Regions from separate parts of the Staphylococcus delphini genome, predicted to be linked through region 3. Evidence: riboswitches for the same ligand, from Rfam matches in the RefSeq annotation. Region 3 holds a riboswitch; each other region holds the start of a gene.
The links. A riboswitch is a leader RNA that binds a small molecule or an ion and turns the genes downstream of it on or off. The one in region 3 is predicted to bind S-adenosylmethionine.
Positions count from the first base shown of each region.

Region 1: linked by a shared signal. The riboswitch ahead of EL101_RS10465 (methionine ABC transporter ATP-binding protein) and the one ahead of metX (homoserine O-acetyltransferase MetX) in region 3 are both predicted to bind S-adenosylmethionine.
Region 2: linked by a shared signal. The riboswitch ahead of EL101_RS03650 (M20 family metallopeptidase) and the one ahead of metX (homoserine O-acetyltransferase MetX) in region 3 are both predicted to bind S-adenosylmethionine.
Region 4: linked by a shared signal. The riboswitch ahead of metK (methionine adenosyltransferase) and the one ahead of metX (homoserine O-acetyltransferase MetX) in region 3 are both predicted to bind S-adenosylmethionine.

Region 1 covers NZ_LR134263.1:2,231,366-2,233,572, forward strand. Annotated here, with positions in the region: gene EL101_RS10460 (methionine ABC transporter permease) at 1-220, opposite strand, end outside; gene EL101_RS10465 (methionine ABC transporter ATP-binding protein) at 213-1,241, opposite strand; SAM riboswitch class I at 1,339-1,447, opposite strand; gene EL101_RS10470 (thioredoxin family protein) at 1,485-1,805, opposite strand; gene EL101_RS10475 (toprim domain-containing protein) at 1,768-2,163, opposite strand.
Region 2 covers NZ_LR134263.1:817,067-819,273, forward strand. Annotated here, with positions in the region: gene EL101_RS03645 (S-ribosylhomocysteine lyase) at 1-261, opposite strand, end outside; SAM riboswitch class I at 558-663, shown strand; gene EL101_RS03650 (M20 family metallopeptidase) at 828-1,946, shown strand; gene ldmS (L-aspartate--L-methionine ligase LdmS) at 1,951-2,207, shown strand, end outside.
Region 3 covers NZ_LR134263.1:14,647-16,853, reverse strand. Annotated here, with positions in the region: gene metX (homoserine O-acetyltransferase MetX) at 70-1,035, opposite strand; SAM riboswitch class I at 1,119-1,223, opposite strand; gene EL101_RS00060 (AzlD domain-containing protein) at 1,290-1,619, opposite strand; gene EL101_RS00055 (AzlC family ABC transporter permease) at 1,616-2,207, opposite strand, start outside.
Region 4 covers NZ_LR134263.1:1,218,344-1,220,550, reverse strand. Annotated here, with positions in the region: gene EL101_RS05830 (NERD domain-containing protein) at 1-155, opposite strand, end outside; gene metK (methionine adenosyltransferase) at 243-1,442, opposite strand; SAM riboswitch class I at 1,548-1,659, opposite strand; gene pckA (phosphoenolpyruvate carboxykinase (ATP)) at 1,907-2,207, shown strand, end outside.

The sequences.
Region 1 (2,207 bases), 580 kb from region 3:
CCACAAACGATACAATGCTATAAAAGACACGACCGATTTTGGATTCGCTTTTCGATGTTAAAAACAAAATGACACCTAGGATCAGACCTAACACGAACGAAAATGCTGTCGAGATGATGGTCATATACAATGTTTCGTACGTTGCTTCCCATACATCTGGCCAACGTACATTCGGCATTGTAATCATTTCTTGCAAGATTTCGCTAAAACTTTTACCCATGACTGACCACCTCTATCTCAACATTTTGTGCTTTTAACTCTGCTTGAATTTGATCAAAGTTAATGCTCGAAAACTGTTCAATGTGCACTAATAAATAACCTAATGTGCCCGTTTTAGAATGCTTAATATTGCCTTCTAAAATATTCACTGAAATCCCGTGTGTTTGCGTTAAGTGTGACACCACTGGATGCGTCGTATTCTCACCAGAAAAAATGAGTTTAGCCAACACTTCATCTTTGCCTAATTTAAAGGTTTGCGCTAAATCTTCACTGTCATCACTCGGTTTCAAATCATCTTGAACGAATCGACGTGTCACTTGATGTTGTGGATGCTCGAAAATGTGTGACACTTTGCCTTCTTCAATCACACGACCATTTTCCATGACTGCAACTTCATCACAAATACGACGAATGACGTGCATTTCATGTGTAATCATAATAATTGTTAAGTTTTTCTCGTTTTTGAGTTGTAGTAATAAATCCAAAATTTCATCTGTTGTTTGTGGGTCCAACGCACTTGTCGCTTCATCACACAACAATACTTCTGGATCGTTAGCGAGTGCACGCGCGATACCGACACGTTGCTTTTGTCCCCCTGATAATTCGGATGGATACGCATGTTCTCTCCCTTGTAGCCCAACGCGAGACACTAATTCTAATGCTTGTGCTTTCGCTTGGCTTTTAGGCACACCCGCAATTTCAAGTGGAAAAATGATGTTATCGAGTACAGTTCTTGACCACAACAAATTGAAATGTTGGAAAATCATACTCACTTTTTGACGTTTTTGACGTAGTTCAGCTGGACTTAATTGCCCAATGTTATCACCGCCAATAATTACTTCACCTGACGTTGGTTTTTCTAAATAATTAAATAAACGGACTAAAGTACTTTTACCTGCACCTGAAAATCCAATGATGCCATAAATCTTGCCTTTCCCAATTTCAAGATTGACACCATCTACAGCAGTAACAGATTTCGTCTTGCTTTCGTACTTTTTCACTATATTTTTAAGCGTGATCATACTGTTCCTCCCCTGTGTTGCTACTTTAAAAATTTTCGAAAAAAAAATGCTTTCCCCTTTTAAAGAAAAAAGAGAAAGCATAAATATGGACGCTTTTCTCTCATCTTCAAAAGTAAATCGTTACTTTATGTGAATTGGCACCATTTCTAAATATAGACGGTTGCCGGGCTTCATAGGGCACATCCCTCCACCACTCTGGATAAGAGTTTTCTGACTATTCGATTGATTATTATATTATCATCGTCACTCACTGTCGTCAATGACTTTTTTTAATTTTTCTAACAAATAAGGCACGGAATGAAATGCATAGATGCGCTCTACTTCTTGATCGTAGCGCATGATCATTAAAATAGGGACCGATTGAATTGCTTTTTCTTGACTCCACTCAGCGTGATAATTCAAGTCTAACTTCACAATCGGTAACTGGGTGATTTCATTCGCGATATCTAGCATACGTTCTGACATTTTACATGTGCCACACATCGGTGTATAACCAAAAATCAGATGCACACGTTGATTAAAATGCTCAGATATATTGTTCAATTGCTTTGAAACACTCTTCATATGAATACTTCCCTTTTACATAAAAGTCTTGCTTCACTTTAAAGTCAAAATGCTGCAATACATTTGAGAGGTAATCGCGGGGACAACGGGCAACTTCACTATATTTTGTATCTATGAAAATATCAGTACTTTCACTCAAATATGTCGTAAACCATTTGCGAATGCGACGACCTTCTGCATCTGCATCAACTAAAATGTAGACTTGTTTATCATACAAATATTCAATCATATTGTCTAACTTTTCGATTCCCATCGTGCCATGTGTACAAATGATTTCGACAGGTTCCAACAACACCTCTTGAACACGTTTTTTATCAGATTTCCCTTCAACAACAATAACCTTATGGATCATCGTCATGGTCTTCACCTTCTAAAAAATATTTGAGTATAAAAAACTCCTTG
Region 2 (2,207 bases), 800 kb from region 3:
GACGTAGAACCCTGTTTGGCATCCCATTGGACTTAAATCGACAACCTTGTCTGAATGGTTACGAATATTTTCAGCCATTAAATGTTCTAAAGAATGGAGTCCAGGCATTTCCATATGTTCTTTGTTCGGTTGTTTGAAGCGAATATCATATTTGTAAATGTCATCTCCATTGAGCCCTTGAATTTTACCCGCAAGACGAATATATGGCGCGACCACTTTCGTATGATCTAAGTTAAAACTTTCAACGTTCATTTTTGGCATTGGTATGACCTCCTTCATGTTTAAATCCATTTTAACATATTCCAATCAAGATGAAAGGGGACGACAAAGTGTTCACATGCCGATATAATAGGGAAAGGAGCTTTAAACCTATTATTACGAGTCGTTTAATAGGGATTAAGGCTTTAAAAAATTTTTTTGTGACACAGCATAAAGGCGTCTCGAAATGAAAATGTGATGCAAAAAGGGTGAAATATAGTATGAAAATTTTGAAGAGTGTTAAAAATAACATGACAAAGTGCAGAAAATTCGTTAAAATAATTACAAAATTGAATCAATATTTATCAAGAGTGGTGGAGGGAATTGGCCCGATGAAACCCAGCAACCTCATCGTACGGCGATAAAGGTGCGAATTCCAACAGTGTAAATGCTGAAAGATAAATGAAGGCAGAGGTGTTATCACATATATACATCAGTCACACTTATCAATGTTTGTGTTGGATGTAAATGGGGATAACATTTTTTGTTTAAGGAGGAGTAACACGGTGACAACGGTAGAGCAACGTATTTTAGATTATATCGATCAACATAGATGGGCTTATATAGATATGAGTCATCAAATTCACGGACGTCCGGAACTCGGTAACGAAGAAATTTTTGCATCACGTTTGCTGATTGAAAATTTGAAGGAACATCATTTTGAGATTGAGCGCGACATTGCAGGACATTCTACAGGCTTTATTGCGACATATGATTCGGAAATTGAGGGACCGACTATTAGTTATCTCGCTGAATATGATGCATTGCCAGGTTTAGGGCATGCGTGCGGTCATAATATTATTGGCACATCAAGTATGTTAGCAGCGGTTGCATTAAAACAAGTGGTAGATGACATTGGCGGTAAAGTCATTCTATTCGGTTGTCCGGCAGAAGAAGGTGGCGAAAATGGGAGTGCGAAGGCATCATACGTACGAGAAGGGCTCTTTGATGACGTCGATATTGCTTTAATGATCCATCCGGGTAATGAAACGTATCCGACCATTCCAACACTTGCTGTAGACGTACTAGATATTAAATTTTACGGCCAAAGTGCGCACGCTTCAGAAAATGCTGAAGAAGCACGCAACGCTTTAGATGCGATGTTGAGCTATTTTAATGGGGTCGCACAACTCCGTCAACACATTAAAAAGACTGAACGTGTGCATGGGGTCATTTTAGATGGCGGTCAAGCAGCGAACATTATTCCTGACTTTACGCATGCGCGCTTTTACACACGTGCTACGACAAGAAAAGACTTAGATGTCCTCACTTCAAGAGTGCATGATATTGCGCGTGGTGCGGCGATACAAACAGGATGTGATTTTGAATTTGAACCGATTCAAAATGGCGTGAATGAATTCATTAAATCACCGTTGCTAGATCAATTATTTGAGCATTATGCCACGGAACTCGGTGAAGAAGTCAGTCATGATGATTTTGGTTACGGTTCGACTGATACGGGGAATGTCAGTCATGTCGTGCCAACGATTCATCCACACGTCAAAATTGGACCAAGAAGTTTAGTCGGTCATACCCACCGTTTTCGTGAAGCAGCCGCTAGTCCAATGGGGGATGAAGCACTCATTAAAGGCGCGAAAATGATCGCATTAATGGGGGCTAAATTAATACAAGATCAAACGTTATTAGCAGAGATACAAAAGGAGCATCAACATAAAAGGGAGAAATGACAAAATGGTACACAATATTCAATATCGAAGTCAATTAACCATGGGAGAAATTTATGACACGAACATCGTTTACACGTCTAGACCCTCATATGTTTCGAATCCTTGGCTCGCACCAGATGAACATCAATCCAACTTTTTAACAGGGCGTGAATTACTAATTGCACAATTGCCAGTCATCGTGCACGAAGCGAGTGTCACTGACAAATTACAACAGTTATTCCAACTCATAGGGCGAGACATTCCAGAAAATGTCATTACGTT
Region 3 (2,207 bases):
AATATAGCTTCTTGTCTAGTATTCTTAGTTGACGCAATTATAACAAAAATGTAACGTTTTCGTCTAAAGTTAGCGTCTAAATCGTGAAACTTTTAGGAAATGATAAAGGTACGGCGCCCAATCATTAAAATTCAATAAAAAGCCATCATGCCCTACATTATCAGGCACAAAGAAATGGCGATGATATTTGAAATAACAGCCTAACGCAGCGACTTGGTCATCTGGATACAACAAGTCATCTGTAAAGCCGAGCGTGAGTACTTTCGTGTCTAATGATTGGAATACGTTTGCGACATCATCTCTACCATGGTGAATGTCATGACTGTCTAACACATCGAGAAGTGTTAAATAACATTGTAAATCAAACTGTTCTTTAAATTTATCACCTTGATGCTTTTGATATAACACGACTTCATCAGGTGTGAAGCGGGCGTCATAACTTTTAGAGGACCGGTACGTTAAAAAGCCGAGTTGTCGCGCGATACTTAACCCTTCTTCTCCTGCTAAATGAATGGCTTGTCTCGCTATTTCATTAAACGCCCTACTATAAGAAGACGTCTTTTCAGTAGCTGCTAAAATGACCGCCTTTTTCACTTCAAATTTTTGATTGTAGAGGAGCTCCATCACTTGCATGCCACCTAAAGAACCGCCGATGAGAATGTCGATTGTTTGATGACCGAGTGCTTCAATGCCTTTTTCGAGCGCACGCACAATATCTCGCATAGTGAGCTTTTGTGGAAAGTTTGGATCTGTTAAACGAGAACTCGACCCAAATGGACTGCCAATCACGTTAAATGTCAGAAACTGGTAATCGTGAACTGGCATATACCCCCCGTCAATAATTTCTCGCCACCACCCTGGATTGTCTTCTGTACCATAAGTGAGATGGTTGCCTGTCAACGCATGACATACGACGACGAGTGGCTGACCAGGATAACCTACATATTCATACCGAAGTTTCAAATTTTCAATCGTTTCACCTGATTCTGTCGTAAATGCACCTAATACTAATGTGTCCACACGATAATTCACCATTTTAGTCTGCCCTCCCTCTAAAAATTAAAAACGTTGTACAACCTTTGACGGCTATACAACGTTTGTAAGTCAGTTTTTAAATGAACTTATCATCCACATGACGTGGTTGGTTGTAGCACCGTACTTATAACGATAAGTGGTTGCTGAAGTGTCACTGGGCCAAATCCCTCAACTTCTCTTAATAAGCTTATTTTTAATAAAGTTATGTTGTGTCTTTAATCATACCGTAAACCTATCACGTATGCAAATGATTGTTAGAATAATCCGATAATTCTCAACAATGCCACACTGACCATACCGACAATAACTGTTATCGTTAAACTCCTCGTCCAAAAAGCAATGATAAGTGTCGGAATGAGCGCGATGATAAAGTTCCAATTCAATGTATAACCCATCACGCCTTCTTGTTGCTGAATGAATCCATCGACCACTAACGCAGTAAATAATGTAATTGGAATAAACGTCAGCCATTTGAGCACCTTGTCAGACAGTTCCATACGTGAAATCATGACAAAAGGTGTGATTCTGATGAGTAAAGTGCCCAGTCCTGCTAAAAAGATCGTCCAAAATACGTACATGCTCATCGGTCAATCACCATCCCTATCGTCGCACTTAAAGTCGATGCAAGTAAGATTGCTAAATACGAAGGTAAAAATAGACTGAGTAGCAACATCATAACAATGACGATTGCAACTAAGTAGAGATAGACCCGTAATTTCGATTTCGTAATACCTTCAAATTGTGAAATTGCTAAAAAGATAAACATCGCTGTAATCGCGTAGTCCAAGCCAAATACTTCTGGATGTTGGAAGAAGTCACCTAACAATCCACCGAGCACAGTAACCAATGCCCAAAATAAGTAGGCCAGTAAATTTAAGCCATACATCCACTGATATGTTATCGTGTGTCCTTTCGAATAAGGCGTGATCGCAACAGCAAATGTTTCATCCGTCAACAAAGACCCTACCCCTACCCTATGTATAAAATGATCATGTTTGAAATTTGGCGCCAATGTCATGCTTAATAAAAACATACGGCTATTGACAATCATCGCAGTGAGTACAATGACCCAGATCGGCGTTTGTACGGCAATGAGTGCGATAATAATAAATTGCGCTGCCCCTGCATAAACGAGTAAAGAGAGCAGTAATATTTCTAAAATGTTGAATCCT
Region 4 (2,207 bases), 1.2 Mb from region 3:
TGTGTTAATTTATCTTGTTTTGTTTGATATTGATTCGCATAAGTTTCTTTCGCCTTCTTTTTGCTTTTCAATGCCACTAAGAACAAAATAAAGAATAATGCTGCTACAACAATCGCAGCAATGAGGCCGATTTCCATTGGACCAAATTGTGTCATGAGCAATACCTTCCTTTATCACTTTTCTACAGTTATTTCTATTATATTAAATAACTATAAAATTAGCGATAGTTATCATCAAGAAATTTATTTTAATGTCTTCACTGTTTCTTGTAAAACTTCAATTTTATCTGTACGTTCCCATGGCAATTGTACATCGTTACGACCAAAGTGACCGTACGCCGCAGTTTGTTTATAAATTGGCTTTTGTAAATCTAACATTTGAATAATACCTGCTGGGCGTAAATCAAAGTTTTGTCTTACCGCTTCGATTAACACATTTTCGCTTACTTTACCTGTACCAAATGTATCAATAGCAATCGAAACAGGTTGTGCTACTCCAATCGCATAAGCCAATTGAACTTCACATTTGTCAGCGAAGTGAGCTGCTACAATGTTTTTAGCCACATAACGTGCCGCATACGCAGCTGAACGGTCTACTTTTGTCGGATCCTTACCAGAGAATGCACCGCCACCATGACGTGCATAGCCACCATACGTGTCGACTATAATTTTACGACCCGTTAGACCTGCGTCCCCTTGTGGCCCACCAATGACGAAACGACCTGTAGGATTAATGAAAAATTTTGTTTCTTCATCTAACAGTTGTTCATCTACAGTTGGATAAATGACAAATGTTTTAATGTCATTTTGGATTTTTTCAAGTTCAATTTCTTCATGATGCTGCGTTGATATCACTATCGTATCAATGCGTTTCGGTTGATTGTTTTCATCATATTCCACAGTCACTTGGACTTTTCCATCTGGACGTAAATAATCTAAAGTACCGTTTTTACGTACTTCTGATAAACGTTTCGACAATTTATGTGACAAGTCAATCGGTAATGGCATGAATGTGTCTGTTTCATTCGTCGCGAAACCAAACATTAAGCCTTGGTCACCGGCACCTGTGTTTAATACTTCTTCGTTTCCTGCTTCACGGTATTCTAACGCACGGTCGACCCCTTGTGCAATGTCAGGTGATTGTTCATCAATCGCTGTTAACACTGACATCGTTTTGTAGTCATAGCCGTATTTTGCACGTGTATAACCAATTTCTTTGACAGTTTCACGAACGACTTTTGGAATATCAACATAAGTTGACGTCGTAATTTCACCAACGATTAAAGCCATCCCTGTCGTAACCGTCGTCTCACAAGCTACACGCGCATTCGGATCTCCTTTTAAAATTTCATCTAAAATTGCATCTGAAATTTGGTCTGCAATTTTATCTGGATGACCTTCAGTAACTGATTCTGAAGTGAATAAACGTCTGTTATATGTCATAGTAAACTCCTTTTTATTATGTATTACGAACATTCTCTATCTGAGCTCAATAAAAAAGAGCCTTTCAACACTATAAAATAGAGTGAAGGCTCTAACGTCCATTCGCTCTTATCGTTCAGACAAGTATTGTGTCTGCAAACGGTTTGGCACCTTTCTTCGTTAAAAGAGGTTGCTGGGTTTCATTGGGTCCATGTCCCTCCACCACTCAGGATAAGAGAATCCGTTAAAATCATATTACAAAACTTTATGGGTGATGTCAATTTCATCTTACTGGTCTTTTCAAAATGATGTTAGAAATACCTTTGTCATTTACATTTATTTTTCTACTTTGGTGTAACATTACTTTACTTTCTTTATTTTATCTTAATTTTTTTCTTAATTGAGTAGGGATTATTTAACGAATATGTTATACTCTTGAATTGTAAAGGCTTACATTGCCGAAATTACTTTGGAGGGATATTATCATGTCATTCGACAAACATGCGATTGAAACAGTAGCTAACAAGCCGAGTTCACATTTTCAACTCACAACGACTGAATTGTACAACAAAATTTTAAAAAGAAATGAAGCCGAACTGACAGAATTAGGTGCAATCAACGCAAAAACCGGAGAATATACGGGGCGTTCTCCAAAAGATAAATTTATTGTTGATAATCCGCAAGTTAAAGACGATATCGATTGGGGAGCGATTAACCAACCGATTTCAGAAGAGAAATTCTTGAATCTTTATAATAAAGTTGTGAAGTACTTAGACGAAAGAGACG